Regions from separate parts of the Mesorhizobium sp. WSM4847 genome, predicted to be linked through region 2. Evidence: riboswitches for the same ligand, from Rfam matches in the RefSeq annotation. Region 2 holds a riboswitch; each other region holds the start of a gene.
What was found. Region 2 has a riboswitch for thiamine pyrophosphate ahead of thiB (thiamine ABC transporter substrate binding subunit). Riboswitches for the same ligand answer to the same signal wherever they lie in the genome.
Positions count from the first base shown of each region.

Region 1: linked by a shared signal. The riboswitch ahead of thiC (phosphomethylpyrimidine synthase ThiC) and the one ahead of thiB (thiamine ABC transporter substrate binding subunit) in region 2 are both predicted to bind thiamine pyrophosphate.
Region 3: linked by a shared signal. The riboswitch ahead of thiC (phosphomethylpyrimidine synthase ThiC) and the one ahead of thiB (thiamine ABC transporter substrate binding subunit) in region 2 are both predicted to bind thiamine pyrophosphate.

Region 1 covers NZ_JBVVPY010000006.1:88,545-93,330, reverse strand. Annotated here, with positions in the region: gene AC0L28_RS10390 (ABC transporter permease) at 1-758, shown strand, start outside; gene AC0L28_RS10385 (ABC transporter ATP-binding protein) at 755-2,395, shown strand; TPP riboswitch at 2,473-2,589, shown strand; gene thiC (phosphomethylpyrimidine synthase ThiC) at 2,691-4,520, shown strand; gene thiO (glycine oxidase ThiO) at 4,517-4,786, shown strand, end outside.
Region 2 covers NZ_JBVVPY010000034.1:27,199-31,984, forward strand. Annotated here, with positions in the region: gene thiP (thiamine/thiamine pyrophosphate ABC transporter permease) at 1-1,325, opposite strand, end outside; gene thiB (thiamine ABC transporter substrate binding subunit) at 1,581-2,594, opposite strand; TPP riboswitch at 2,638-2,751, opposite strand; gene AC0L28_RS31525 (thiamine diphosphokinase) at 2,854-3,498, shown strand; gene AC0L28_RS31530 (ABC-F family ATP-binding cassette domain-containing protein) at 3,500-4,786, shown strand, end outside.
Region 3 covers NZ_JBVVPY010000012.1:142,018-146,803, forward strand. Annotated here, with positions in the region: gene AC0L28_RS18900 (thiazole synthase) at 1-178, opposite strand, end outside; gene thiS (sulfur carrier protein ThiS) at 180-377, opposite strand; gene thiO (glycine oxidase ThiO) at 346-1,347, opposite strand; gene thiC (phosphomethylpyrimidine synthase ThiC) at 1,344-3,179, opposite strand; TPP riboswitch at 3,284-3,400, opposite strand; gene AC0L28_RS18920 (acyltransferase family protein) at 3,406-4,272, shown strand; partial or broken gene AC0L28_RS18925 (GNAT family N-acetyltransferase) at 4,286-4,675, opposite strand; partial or broken gene AC0L28_RS18930 (response regulator) at 4,674-4,786, opposite strand, start outside.

The DNA.
Region 1 (4,786 bases), on a different contig from region 2:
CGCGGCTGGGCCTGCGCCAGCGCAATCTTGCCCCGTTCTCGCTGGCCAGTGGCTGGATCTACGTCCTTGGCGCCGACACCCTCGGCCGGCCCATCCTGGCCAGGCTGATTGTCGGCGCGCAGAACACATTCGGCATTGCCGCGGCGGCGGTGTTCGCGTCGATGCTGGTCGGTGGAACGCTGGGCCTGATAGCGGGCTATTCGGAGCGCTGGTACAGCCATCTCATCCTGCGCCTCGCCGATGTCGTCATGAGCTTTCCCTCGCTGCTGCTGGCGCTCATCGTTCTCTACACGCTGGGTCCGAGCATCACCAACCTGGTGATCGTTCTCGCCGTGACGCGCATGCCGATCTACCTCAGAACGGCGCGCGCGGAAGTGCTGGAGTTGCGCGAGCGCATGTTCGTCAGCGCGGCGCGAGCCATGGGCGCGAAGCCGGCCCGGATCATCATCCGGCACATCGCCCCCCTGGTCCTGCCGACATTGGTGACGATTTCAGCCATTGATTTCGCGACCGTCATTTTGTCGGAATCGGCGCTGAGTTTCCTTGGCCTCGGCATTCAGCCACCCGACTTCACCTGGGGCGCAATGGTCGCAAACGGCCGCGGCTATCTCGCCACCGCCTGGTGGATCGCATTCTGGCCGGGCCTTGCAATCATGCTGACGACGCTGTCGCTCAACATCCTCTCGAACTGGGCGCGCACCGTCGCCGATCCGCAGCAACGCTGGCGCCTTCAGACATTGCGAAAAGCTGCCCGATGAGCAACGCGACCATTCTCAAGGTGGAGTGTCTGACCGTCGATTTTCTTTCGGACGATGAACCGATACGCGCCGTCGACGATGTCTCTTTCCACGTCAGCCGTGGCGAGACGCTGGTGATCCTCGGCGAAAGCGGTTCGGGTAAGAGCGTCAGCACCAGCACGGTGATGGATCTCATCGACTGTCCGCCAGGCGACATCGTGGCCGGCTCCTGCCTCTTCGATGGCGTCGAACTGTCAGGCCTCGGTGCCGAGGCGCGCCGAAGCATCAACGGCCGCAGGATTGCGATGATCTTTCAGGATCCGCTCGCCTATTTGAACCCGGTCTACACGGTGGGGCGCCAGATCGAGGAGGTCTATGAGAGCCACGGCGCAGAGAGCGGCAAGGGCGCACGCGCCAAGACGATAGAACTGCTTCGGCGCGTCGGCATTCCAGAGCCGCAAAACCGCGTCGACTTCTATCCGCATCAGTTCTCGGGCGGACAGCGCCAGCGCGTGATGATTGCCATGGCGATCGCGTTGAAACCGGACATCCTGATCGCCGATGAGCCGACGACTGCCCTGGACGTCAGCGTGCAAGCGCAGATCCTCGATCTGCTGCGCGATCTCCAGCGCGAAACCGGCATGGCGTTGATCATGATCACCCACGACCTCGAAGTCGCCGCGTCCATGGCGGACCGGATCATCGTCATGAACGGCGGCAAGGTCGTCGAGACAGGCATCGCCAAGGAGGTCTTCAGCAATCCGCAGCACCCCTATACGCGCCGCCTCATCGCCGCCCTGCCCCACGGCAACGCAGCGGAGGCGCCGAACAGGCGTTCGACGGCGATCGCCGGCGAGACGCTGCTCAAGGTGGAACATCTCACCAAGCACTATGAGCTTGCTTCCGGAGCTTTTAGCAGCAAGCGGACGTTCAAGGCGGTGGACGACATAAGCTTCGAGGTCAGGAGAGGAGAAACGCTCGGCATCGTCGGCGAGTCCGGCTCCGGCAAATCGAGCGTCGCGCGCATGCTGTTGGGGCTGAACGCGCCAAGCGCCGGCAAGGCGGTCTTTGCCGGTGAGAACATCTTCGACATGAATGGGAAGCGCCTCATGGCGTTTCGGCGCAAGGTCCAGATGGTCTTCCAGGATCCATACGGTTCGATGAATCCGCGCATGCGCGTTTACGCCATCATTTCCGAACCCTGGGTGATCCACCGCGATATCCTGCCGAAGGACAGGTGGAAGGCTCGCGTGGCAGAGCTCCTGGAACTGGTGGGGCTGTTGCCGGAGCACGCCGAGCGCTACCCGCATCAGTTTTCCGGCGGCCAGCGGCAGCGCATCGCCATTGCGCGCGCACTTGCGAGCGAGCCGGAACTGATCGTCTGCGACGAGGCGGTTTCGGCGCTCGACGTCTCTATCCAGGCGCAGGTGATCGACCTTCTGGCCGACCTCAGGACGAGGCTCGGCCTCTCCTATATTTTCATCACCCACGACTTGCCGATCGTGCGCCATTTTGCCGACCGGATCATGGTCATGAAAGACGGACGGATTGTCGAGGAAGGCCAAACCGCGGCGCTGTTCGGAGCGCCTCGCCACGACTATACGCAAAGCCTGCTGCAGGCTGTGCCGCAGCCCAAATGGCTAACGCAGGCTCAATAGTTCGTCCGCGCGCGCCCAGCAGGCCGATTGATGGGCCGAATGCGCTTGACAAAATGGCGATCGCCCGCTCAATTTGACCCATTCACCAGGGGGGTCCCGGCAAGGGGCTGAGATACTGCTGGCTTTCGCGGCGCAGTGACCCGTTGAACCTGATCCAGTTCATACTGGCGTAGGGACGGTGCAAGCGCTTTGCGGGAGTCCATGCCCGAAAACCTGTAAGCAGGCAGGCAGAAGCGTCTTTTCATCCTTCCGGCACAGAACTGGGTCTCCAATGCATGAGCAAAGGAGCCTCAAAATGAATGCCATTTCCCCCGCCGTGTCGACGGGACCGCTGCCCGCCTCAAGGAAAATCCACAAACCCGGCCTGATTCACCCGCAGATCAGGGTGCCGATGCGGGAAATCGCCGTCCATCCGACGGCAGGCGAACCGCCTGTCACCGTTTACGATCCGTCCGGCCCCTATACGGACCCGACTGTCGAAACCAGCATCGAAAAGGGCCTCGCCAGGTTTCGCAATGAATGGGTGACGGTGCGCGGCGACGTCGAATTCCACGATGCCCGCAGTGTCAGGCCGGAGGACAACGGCTTTGCGTCAGGTGAGCGCCTGACGCCGGAATTTCCCGTGCGCCACCGGCCGCTAAAGGCAAAAACGGGCCAAGCGGTGACGCAGCTTGCCTATGCGCACGCCGGGATCATCACCCCCGAAATGGAGTTCGTCGCCATTCGCGAGAATCTCGGCCGCGAGAGCTTACGCGGCGGGATGCAGCGCGACGGCAACTCTTTCGGCGCGGCGATCCCGGACTTCGTCACGCCGGAATTCGTGCGCGACGAGATAGCGCGCGGACGGGCTATCATTCCCGCCAACATCAACCACCCGGAGAGCGAGCCGATGATCATCGGCCGCAATTTCCTGGTCAAGATCAATGCCAATATCGGCAATTCAGCCGTCACCTCGTCGATGGCCGAAGAGGTCGAAAAAATGGTCTGGGCGATCCGCTCGGGAGCCGACACCGTCATGGACCTGTCGACCGGTCGCAACATCCACAACATCCGCGAATGGATCATCCGCAATTCGCCTGTGCCGATCGGAACCGTGCCGCTCTACCAGGCGCTTGAGAAGGTCGGAGGGATCGCCGAGGACCTGACCTGGGAAATCTACCGCGATACGCTGATCGAACAGGCCGAACAGGGCGTCGACTATTTCACCATCCATGCCGGTGTGCGGCTGCACTACATCCCGCTGACGGTCGACCGGGTCACCGGCATCGTGTCGCGCGGCGGCTCCATCATGGCCAAGTGGTGCCTGCATCATCACCGCGAAAGCTTCCTCTACGAGCATTTCGAGGAAATCTGCGACATCTGCCGCGCTTACGACGTGTCGTTCTCGCTCGGCGACGGCCTTCGTCCCGGCTCGATCGCCGACGCCAACGACGCGGCGCAGTTCGCCGAACTGGAAACGCTCGGCGAGTTGACAAAGGTCGCCTGGGCCAAGGATTGCCAGGTCATGATCGAGGGGCCGGGCCATGTTCCGATGCACAAGATCAAGGAGAACATGGACAGGCAGTTCGAAGTCTGCGGCGAGGCGCCCTTCTACACGCTTGGGCCGCTGACCACCGACATCGCACCCGGCTACGACCACATCACCTCAGGCATCGGCGCGGCAATGATCGGCTGGTACGGCACGGCGATGCTCTGCTATGTCACGCCCAAGGAGCATCTCGGTCTCCCCGACCGCAACGACGTCAAAACGGGCGTCATCACCTACAAGATAGCCGCGCACGCCGCCGATCTCGCCAAGGGTCATCCGACGGCGAAGGTCAGGGATGACGCCCTTTCCCGCGCACGCTTCGAGTTTCGTTGGGAAGACCAGTTCAACCTGTCGCTCGACCCCGAAACCGCGCGCTCCTTCCACGACGAGACTTTGCCGAAGGAGGCGCACAAGCTGGCGCATTTCTGCTCGATGTGCGGGCCGAAATTCTGCTCGATGCGCATCTCCCACGACATTCGGGCCGAGGCACAGAAAGAGGGCATGGCGGCGATGGCCGCGAAGTACCGCGAGGGCGGCAATCTTTATATGCCGGTGGACGGCGAACCGCCCATGCCGAAGATGCCGGAGCCGTCATGAGGCTGCTGGTCAAAGGGGCTGGCGTCGCCGGCCTCACCGCCGCCTTCGAACTCGCCGCCCGCGGTGCTGCGGTAACCATTGCCGAGACCCGGCATGGCCTTGGCGGCAACGCATCATGGATGGCCGGCGGCATGCTGGCGCCCTGGTGCGAGCGCGAAAGCGCCGAGCAGCCGGTGCTGGATCTCGGACGCGATGCCGCCGACTGGTGGGATGCGGTCCTGCCGGGTCATGTCACGCGGGCCGGAACGCTCGTTCTGGCAACGCCG
Region 2 (4,786 bases):
CGTTCGTGACGTTCACTCGCCGCATCATAGCCGGGGCGAATGGCGCGGATGGCAAACGGCATCGCCATCACCGCATTGACGGCGACGACCATGACAGGGGCGATGGCAAAGACGTCGCTGACCGAACGCAGCAGCAGGAACCAGCCGGCGCCTATGACGACGGGCGGCACGACGAGGACGAAGCCGGCGCCGGTATCGGTGGCGTGTTCGAGCAGCGTCCCGGCGCCGACGCGACGCCTCAAGGCCAGCGCCCGTCGTGCCATGACCAGCGACAGCGACAGCGCCACTGCGAGCAGCGCCGCCAGCAAGGCGAGCACGGCGCTGGTCAGCGCCGCTTGCCGCACCGCGCTCTCGCCCGCCAGCCGGCCGAGATCGGCGCCAAGGCCTGACGTCACCGTGGCCGCCATCGGCCCGGCGACGAACAGCAAAGCGAGGATGATCAATGCTGCGTTCAGCACGGTCTCGGCGGCGCCGGCCGAAAGATAGCGGCGCGAAGCCACCGGCAGGTTGGCGTCGCCGACGGTATTGGCGCCGAGCCGCATCAATGCCAGCACGACGACGAAGGTCAGCGCGATCTGCAGCACTGTCAGCGTCACCGCTCGGGCAGGATCGAAATCGAAACGCAGCGCCTGGTAGATGGCGACCTCCAGCGTTGTCGCACGCGGCCCGCCGCCCAGCGTGAGTACGATGGTAAAGGATGTGATGCAGAGCATGAAGACAAGCCCGGCGACGCCCGGCAGCGCCGCGCGCAGCGTCGGCCATTCGATCAGCCGGAAGGCGGGCCTGGCGCCCATGCCAAGTTGGCTCGCCAGCCGCCACTGGTCGGCCGGCACTGTCGCAAGCGCTTCGAGGAACAGCCGCGTCGCCAGCGGCAGATTGAAGAAGACATGGGCGACGAGTATGCCGGACAGGCCGTATATGCCCGGCCAGCCCTGACCGCCGTTCGCGCTGAGCACGCCGGCGAAATAGCCGGCACGGCCATAGAGTGCCAGAATCCCGAGTGCTGCGACGATGGCCGGCAGCGCGAGCGGCACGGCGAAGAGCTGCAGGATCAGGCCGCGACCAAAGAAGCGCGGATGCCGCGACAGCGCCCGCGCCACGAACAGCGCCGGCACGACGGAGAGCAGCGTCGACAGCAATGCCTGCCACAACGTGAATCGGGCGACGCGGAAGAGGTAGGAATCGAAGGCCGACGCGGCGCCGGACGGATCGCGGGCGCCTTCGACGATGAGCCCGGCGAACGCGCCGCCGATCAGCAGCGCAACAGCGGCAAGCGCGATGGTGCCGGCGGTGATGCGGGGATCTCTACGATGGCCAGTGTGCATTCCGCGCTGCCCAACTTAACGGCGGGCGCTGAAAGATGGGATGTGGCTGAGGTCGAGTTCCCGCCCACCCCCCTCTGGCCTGCCGGCCATCTCCCCCACAAGGGGGGAGATTAGAAGCTTCACCCTCGCCTCAATCCTTCGACTGTTGCGATTGGCGAAAGCGGAAGTGACATCCGATCTCCCCCCTGGAGGGGGAGATGGCCGGCAGGCCAGAGGGGGGTGGCGTGGAGCGAACACCATGCAGAAATCTAAGTCCTACTTGCTCATCACCGACAGCCATTCGTCGACCCAGGCCTTGCGGTTGGCGGCGACCTCTTCGGGGCTTAACAGCAACGTCTTGGTCGGCTTGACGAGCTTGTCGAAAGCCGGATTGAGCGGCTTCTCGGTCTTGCCGGCAGGGAACATCCAGTTGGTCTCGGGAATGACATCCTGGAATTTCGGCCCGGTCATGAAAGTCAGGAACTGTTTCGCCAACGGGTTCTTCGCACCTGATTTGGTGATGCCGGCAACCTCGATCTGCAGATACGCGCCCTCGTCGAAGGACGCTGCCTGATAGCGTTGGGTGTTTTCGGCGACCATGTGATAGGCCGGCGACGTGGTATAGGACAGCACCATCGGCGCCTCGCCCTTGGTGAACAGGCCGTAGGCCTCGCTCCAGCCCGGCGTCACGGTGAGCACCTTTGCCTTAAGCTTGGCCCAGGCTTCGGGCGCCTTGTCGCCATAAACCGACTTCACCCACAACAGCAGGCCGAGACCGGGCGTCGAGGTGCGCGGATCCTGAATGACGATCTTTTCATCGGCATTGCCCTCGACCAATTCCTTCAGGCTCTTCGGCGGCGTCTTCAGCTTTTCGGTGTCGTAGACGACGGCGAAATAACCATAGTCGAACGGCACGAAAATATCGTCGCTCCAGCCGCCCGGCACCTTGACGTCGATGACGGCACCATGCGGCGAAAACAGGCCGGTGGCCTTGGCTTCCGCCGTCAGATTGGTGTCGAGGCCGAGCACGATGTCGGCCTTGGTCGTGGCCCCTTCCAGCCTGACGCGGTTGAGCAGGGCGACGCCGTCGGCGACCGCGACGAATTCGAGAATACAGCCGCATTCGGCCTCGAACGCCTTCTTGACCGCCGGGCCTGGACCCCATTCGGCGGTGAAGCTCTCATAGGTATAGACGGTGAGTTTTTCCTGCGCGGATGCCGGCCCGGTGCCGGCGAGAACGGTCGCCGCGAGCAGCACTGCCGAAACAAGTGTGTATAAAAACGTGCGCATCGGCGCCTCCTTCGTTGGCGTTGAAGGGAATTGAGGCGTCGGGTTGTCCGAAACGTCTAATCCCTCCGCCGGTACAAACCGGATCAGGTTCAGCGGGTTGGCAGGTTGCCTCTCAGCCGGTCCGCGAAGATCGCGTCCAGCACCCCGTTAGAGCGCTTCGACACATAGGCCCGGCCCATCTGCGGCGCAAGCGGAAGTTTGCCGGGCATCCAGACCGCGGCCTTCCGTTTCGCAAGCAGGGCTGGTAAGGGCCACGCATATGAGCAAATTCACCATCCTGCTTGGCGGCGACCTTATCCGCACGCCGCTGCTCGACCGCCAGGTCGAAGGCACGCGTGTCATCGCCGCCGACGCCGGCATCAGCCATGCCCGGACTCTGCGCCTGACGCCGGAACTCTGGGTCGGCGACTTCGATTCGGTGCCGGCGGATTTGCCGGACGAGCTCGCCGCCGTGCCGCGCCAGGTGTTTCCGGCAGAAAAGGACAAGACCGACGGCGAACTGGCTATCGCCGCCGCGCTCGAACGCGGCGCGACCAGCCTCGTGCTCGCCGGCGCGTTCGGCGGCAAGCGCACCGACCACGCCTTCCTGCACCTGGCGCTCGGCGTCCGGCTGGCCGAGGCAGAGACAGAGGTGCTTTTGACCAGTGGCGCACAGGAAGGCGTCCCCTTGCTTCCCGGAAAGGCCGGCTTCGACTACGCCGACGGCACGCTGTTTTCGATTCTCGGCTTCTCCGACCTTGCCGGTCTGACCGTGACCGGCGCCAAATGGCCGCTGAACCATGTCGAGGTGGCGTTCGGCTCGTCGCTGACCATTTCCAACGAGGTCAAGGGCCGGCTCGAAGTCGCGCTGGGCAGCGGCCGCGCGCTGTTGCTCGCCCATCCATTCCCCCTACCTGAAAGCTGACATGGCGCCGCTGCTTCTCAATCTCGACGGGATAAAACTGACCTTCGGTGGCACGCCGCTGCTCGACGGGACGGAACTGACGGCGTCGGCGGGCGACAAGATCGCTCTGGTCGGCCGCAACGGCTCGGGCAAGTCGACGTTGCTGAAGATCGCTGCGGGATTGATCGAGCCGCAGGATGGCGAGGTGTTCCGCCAGCCTTCGGCAACAGTGCGCTACCTGCCGCAAATGCCCGACATGGATGGTTTCGCCAGCGTCCGCGCCTATGTCGAGGCGGGGCTCGGACCCGCCGACGATCCCTACCGCGCCACCTATCTGATGGAGCATCTCGGCCTGTCCGGCGAGGAACGGCCGAACGATCTCTCCGGCGGTGAAGCCCGCCGTGCTGCCCTGGCACGCGTCATGGCGCCGGAGCCCGACATTCTCCTCCTCGATGAGCCGACCAACCATCTCGACCTGTCGGTCATCGAATGGCTGGAGGAGGAGCTTGCCCGCACCTCTTCGGCGCTGATCGTCATCTCGCACGACCGCCGCTTCCTCGAGCGCGTGTCGCGCGCCACCGTCTGGCTCGATCGTGGCCAGACCCGCAGGCTGGACAAGGGTTTTGGCCATTTCGAGGAATGGCGCGACACCGTGCTGGAAGAAGAAGAGCGCGAGCAGCACAAGCTTGGCCGCCAGATCGTTCGCGAGGAGCACTGGTTGCGCTATGGCGTGACGGCAAGGCGCAAGCGCAACATGCGCCGGCTCGGCGAACTGCAGACCATGCGCCAGCGCTTTCGCGGCCATCGCGGCGCCGAGGGTGCGGCGACCATGGTGGCCAGCGACGCCGCCGAATCCGGCAAGCTGGTGATCGAGGCCAGGAACATCGAGAAGAGCTTTGGCGACCTCACCGTGGTCAGGGGTTTCTCGACCCGCATCCAGCGCGGTGACCGCGTTGGCCTGGTCGGCCCGAACGGCGTCGGCAAGACGACGCTGCTGAAGATGCTGACCGGCGAATTGAAGCCGGACTCAGGCACGGTGCGACTCGGCACCAATCTGGAGATCGCCACGCTCGACCAGAAACGCGAGGCGGTCGACCCGCAAGAGACGCTGGCGCAGTATCTCACCGACGGCCGCGGCGAGAACCTTGTCATCAACGGCGAGCAGCGCCACGTCGTCTCCTACATGAAGGACTTCCTGTTCAAGCCGGAACAGGCGCGCACGCCGGTGCGCGAGCTTTCGGGCGGCGAGCGGGCGCGGCTGCTACTCGCCCGTGTGCTGGCGCGGCCGGCAAATCTTTTGGTGCTGGAC
Region 3 (4,786 bases), on a different contig from region 2:
GGATCAGCGACCAGAATTTTTCGCCAGCCCTGCCGCCTGCCATCTCGCGGCGCAAGGAAACGGTTACCACCGCCGTGCCCGACGCCTGGACCGCATCGGCAAGGATGGCCGGCGAAGGGAATTGAGCCGTGCCGAGAAGCAGGCGGGAAGGAAGCGTCGTCCCGAGAAGTTCGAACATGCTAGCCTCCCTGCATCGGCGAGAGGATTTCGATGCGGTCGCCGTCGCTCAACCGGAATTCCGCCCGGCTGGCTTTGTGCACGAGGTCGCTGTTGACGGCGGTCGCCAGCCAATCGCCTTCATAGTCGAGCGCGGCAAGCAGTTCGGCCAGGGTTGAGGCGTCAATCTCAAGCGCTTGGCCGTTGACGATCAGTTTCATTGGCAGGCTCCAAGGATTTGTCGTGACTGAAGACGAGTTCGGCCGCCTGGCGCGCCATGGCGGGCGCGAGAAGAAAGCCATGGCGATAAAGCCCGTTGATCGCGACGGTGCTTTCGCGTGCTTCGACACGCGGCAGATTGTCGGGAAAGGCTGGGCGGACGCCGACACCGGTTTCAACGATCTCGGCCTCGCCAAAGGCCGGATGGAGGGTATAGGTCGCGCCCAAAAGCTCCATCATGGAACGCGCCGTGACCCGTCCAGCGGACTGGCTCTCGATCATCGTAGCGCCGGCCATGAAATGGTGGTCAGTGCGCGGCACTACGTAGAGCGGAAAGCGCGGATGAAGCAGCCGGACCGGGCGCAAGAGCGAGACATCGGGCGTGCGCAGGATCAGCATCTCGCCGCGAACGCCGCGCAGTCGGTCGTCTTCCGCCGCGATGCCCGTGCAGTCGATCCGGCGATCGAAACCGCAAACATGCCGGGCCTTGGCGCCGAAGTGAAATTCGACTCCCATGGCTGCGAGTTTGTCGTGAAGCGCAGCCATCGCCCGGCGCGGGTCGAGATGGGCTTCGGCGGGGAAGAACAGCGCACGGTGGAAATGACCGGCGAGGTCCGGCTCGAACTGTGCGATTTCGTTTTCATCAACAGGCCTGTACCCCGACGTGCGACTGGCAAACCGGTCGAGCTCGGCCGCATCGCGCTGCGCGGCCACGACCAGTGTTCCGGCCCGCGTCACCTGCCCGGGCGTTGCCGTATCCCACCAGTCGGCGGCGTCGCGTCCGAGATCGAGCACCGGCTGCTCGGCGCTTTCACGTTCGCACCATGGCGCCAACATGCCGCCGGCGAACCACGACGCATTGCCGCCGAGGCTATGCCTCGTCTCGGCAACCGTCACTGCCGCGCCGCGGGTGGCCAGCTCGAAAGCTGCGGTGAGGCCGGCGACGCCGGCCCCTTTGATCAACACCTTCATGACGGCTCATGCGCCTCCGGCATGGGCGGGGCGCTGGTCTCGTCCGCTGGCACGTAGAGATCGCCGCCCTCGCGGTATTTTGCGGCCATTGCCGCCATGCCCTCTTTCTGTGCCTCGGCGCGGATATCGTGGGAAATGCGCATTGAGCAGAATTTCGGGCCGCACATCGAACAGAAATGTGCCAACTTGTGCGCCTCCTTGGGCAAGGTCTGGTCGTGGAAGGACCGCGCGGTCTCGGGATCGAGCGACAGGTTGAATTGATCCTCCCAGCGGAACTCGAAGCGCGCGCGGGAAAGGGCATCATCCCTGAGTTTCGCCGCCGGGTGTCCCTTCGCCAGGTCGGCGGCATGCGCGGCTATCTTGTAGGTGATCACGCCAATCTTGACGTCGTTGCGATCGGGAAGACCGAGATGTTCCTTCGGCGTGACGTAGCAGAGCATGGCCGTGCCGAACCAGCCGATCATCGCCGCCCCGATACCTGAGGTGATGTGGTCATAGCCCGGCGCGATGTCGGTCGTCAGTGGTCCAAGCGTATAGAACGGCGCCTCGCCGCAAACAGCGAGCTGCTTGTCCACGTTCTCCTTGATCTTGTGCATCGGTACGTGGCCGGGCCCCTCGATCATCACCTGGCAATCCTTGGCCCAGGCGATCTTTGTCAACTCGCCGAGCGTATCCAGTTCGGCGAACTGCGCCGCGTCGTTGGCGTCGGCGATCGAGCCGGGACGAAGGCCGTCGCCGAGCGAGAACGACACGTCGTAAGCGCGGCAGATGTCGCAGATTTCCTCGAAATGCTCGTAGAGGAAGCTTTCGCGGTGATGATGCAGGCACCACTTGGCCATGATGGAGCCGCCGCGCGACACGATGCCGGTGACCCGGTCGACCGTCAGCGGGATGTAGTGCAGCCGCACACCGGCATGGATGGTGAAATAGTCGACGCCCTGTTCGGCCTGTTCGATCAGCGTATCGCGGTAGATTTCCCAGGTCAGGTCCTCGGCGATCCCTCCGACCTTCTCAAGCGCCTGGTAGAGCGGCACGGTTCCGATCGGCACAGGCGAATTGCGGATGATCCATTCGCGGATGTTGTGGATGTTGCGACCGGTCGACAGGTCCATGACGGTGTCGGCTCCCGAGCGGATCGCCCAGACCATTTTTTCGACCTCTTCGGCCATCGACGAGGTGACGGCTGAATTGCCGATATTGGCATTGATCTTGACCAGGAAATTGCGGCCGATGATCATCGGCTCGCTCTCCGGATGGTTGATGTTGGCTGGAATGATAGCCCGCCCGCGCGCCACCCCGTCGCGCACGAATTCCGGTGTGACGAAATCGGGGATCGCTGCGCCGAAGGCTTCGCCGTCGCGGTCAAGCTTGCCGCGCAGGATCTCGCGACCAAGGTTTTCGCGGATGGCCACGAACTCCATTTCAGGCGTGATGATCCCGGCGCGCGCATAGGCAAGCTGGGTCACCGCCTTGCCCTGCTTGGCCCTGAGTGGCCGGCTGCAAATGGGAAACTCCGGCGTCAGGCGCTCGCCCGCCGCAAATCCGTTGTCCTCCGGCCGGACGTGGCGGCCGTCATAGTCCTCGACATCGCCGCGTGCCGTGATCCATTCGTGGCGAAGTCGGGCAAGGCCCTTTTCGATACTGATTTCGAGGGTGGGGTCGGTATAGGGGCCGGACGGATCGTAAACGGTGACGGGCGGCTCACCGGCCGTCGGATGGACGGAGATTTCGCGCATCGGCACCCTGATCTGCGGGTGGATGGCACCGGGCCTGTGGATTTTCCGCGAGGCGGGCAGTGGTCCCGTCGAAACCGCTGGAGTGAGGGCATTCATCGTGAGGCTCCTTTGCTCATGCATTGGAGACCCAGTTCTGTGCCGGAAGGATGAAAAGACGCTTTGGTTGACCTGCTGAAACAGGACCTCGGGCGTAAACTCCCGCAAAAGCGCTTGCACCGTCCCTACGCCAGTATGAACTGGATCAGGTTCAACGGGTCACTGCGCCGCGAAAGCCAGCAGTATCTCAGCCCCTTGCCGGGACTCCCCTGGTGAATGCCTCAGGTTGAACGGGCCGGCTCCGATTTGTCAAGCGCATCCGGGTCCGGCCGAAAGCAGCTATCGCCTAGTTGGCGGCATCCGTTATCCGCTCAAGGCGTTTTTCAAGCGCCGGTTCTCCCGCATCTATCCGGCGCTGCTGGTTTTCGTCCTCGCTTCGATGGTTGCCTTGTCCGGCACGTTTGTCGCCTTCAAATGGAAAGCGGCGCTGACGGCGCTGACATTCACCTACAACTATGCCGGAATTCTCGTCAGCCGCGCCGGCGCGCTCGACCATATCTGGTCGCTGTGCGTCGAAGAGCATGCCTATGTAATCCTGGCGCTGATCAGCTTTGTTGTTTCGGGGCGTGCCCGTGTCGTCATGCTGCTCAGCGCGCTGTCGGTGCTGGCCATGGCGAACGGTGCGATTTCGTACTGGGTCTTCGGGATCGACTACGAGACGACCTATTGGCGAACCGACGTGCACATCGCCTCGATCCTGCTATCGGCGGTGATATGCCTGCTCAAGGCCGACGACAGGCTGCCGGCGTTGTTCAAGGGGCCGCATGTCGCCATTGCGGCGTCCGTCGGAGCGGTTCTTCTGTTCATGGATGCGGTGCCGCCGATCCACTATCTGGTCGCGGTGCCGCTGTTGGCGCTCGCCGTCAATTCGCTCGACTTCAGGACTCGGTATCTGACCGGATTTTTGTCTTCCTGGCCGATGGCGACGCTGGGGCTGTGGTCGTATTCCGCTGTATCTGTGGCAGCAGCCGTTCTAAAAATTCGTCTATGCGCAGGGCAGTGCGCCGCTGCTGATGCTGGCAGGCGCGCTTGCGCTTTGTGCAGCTATTACATCGTCGAAAAGCCGGCTCGCGCCTGGCTGAACCGCAACTGATAGAGCTGTTGCCTCAGCCGGTGATCCGCACTGCCTTCTTGCCGCCGTGGATCACCGCGTCGACGACCTCGACGAAGCCGAGCGCGGCGTGAAAGGCATCCGAAGCCGGATTGGGCGGTTCGGCATTCACCTCGCAAGTGACGATGGTCTGGCCGGCACGCGAAACATGGTCGAATAGATCTTCATGCCTGCGGGCATGGCCGCGGCCACGCGCTTCTCCCGCGACGACGATACGGTCGACATAGACAAAGCGCGGATAGCGCTCGCGAAACCACAGGAAGTTCGGACTGTCGTAGCGGGCGTCCTGGTCGAACGTCATGATGAAGGCTTCGAGCGCACCGATGCGACGCGCATAAAACGCTTCGCCGAGCAGGAAGGACAGGCGTTCCGGCTCAAGCCACGACCTGCTGCGGCGTCAGTTTGGCAAGGCGCTGCACCATCTCGGCGCGATCGGTGCTGTCGGCGTCCGGCGGCTTGCCTTCATAGGTTTCGGGCACGTGGATCGCACCTTCCA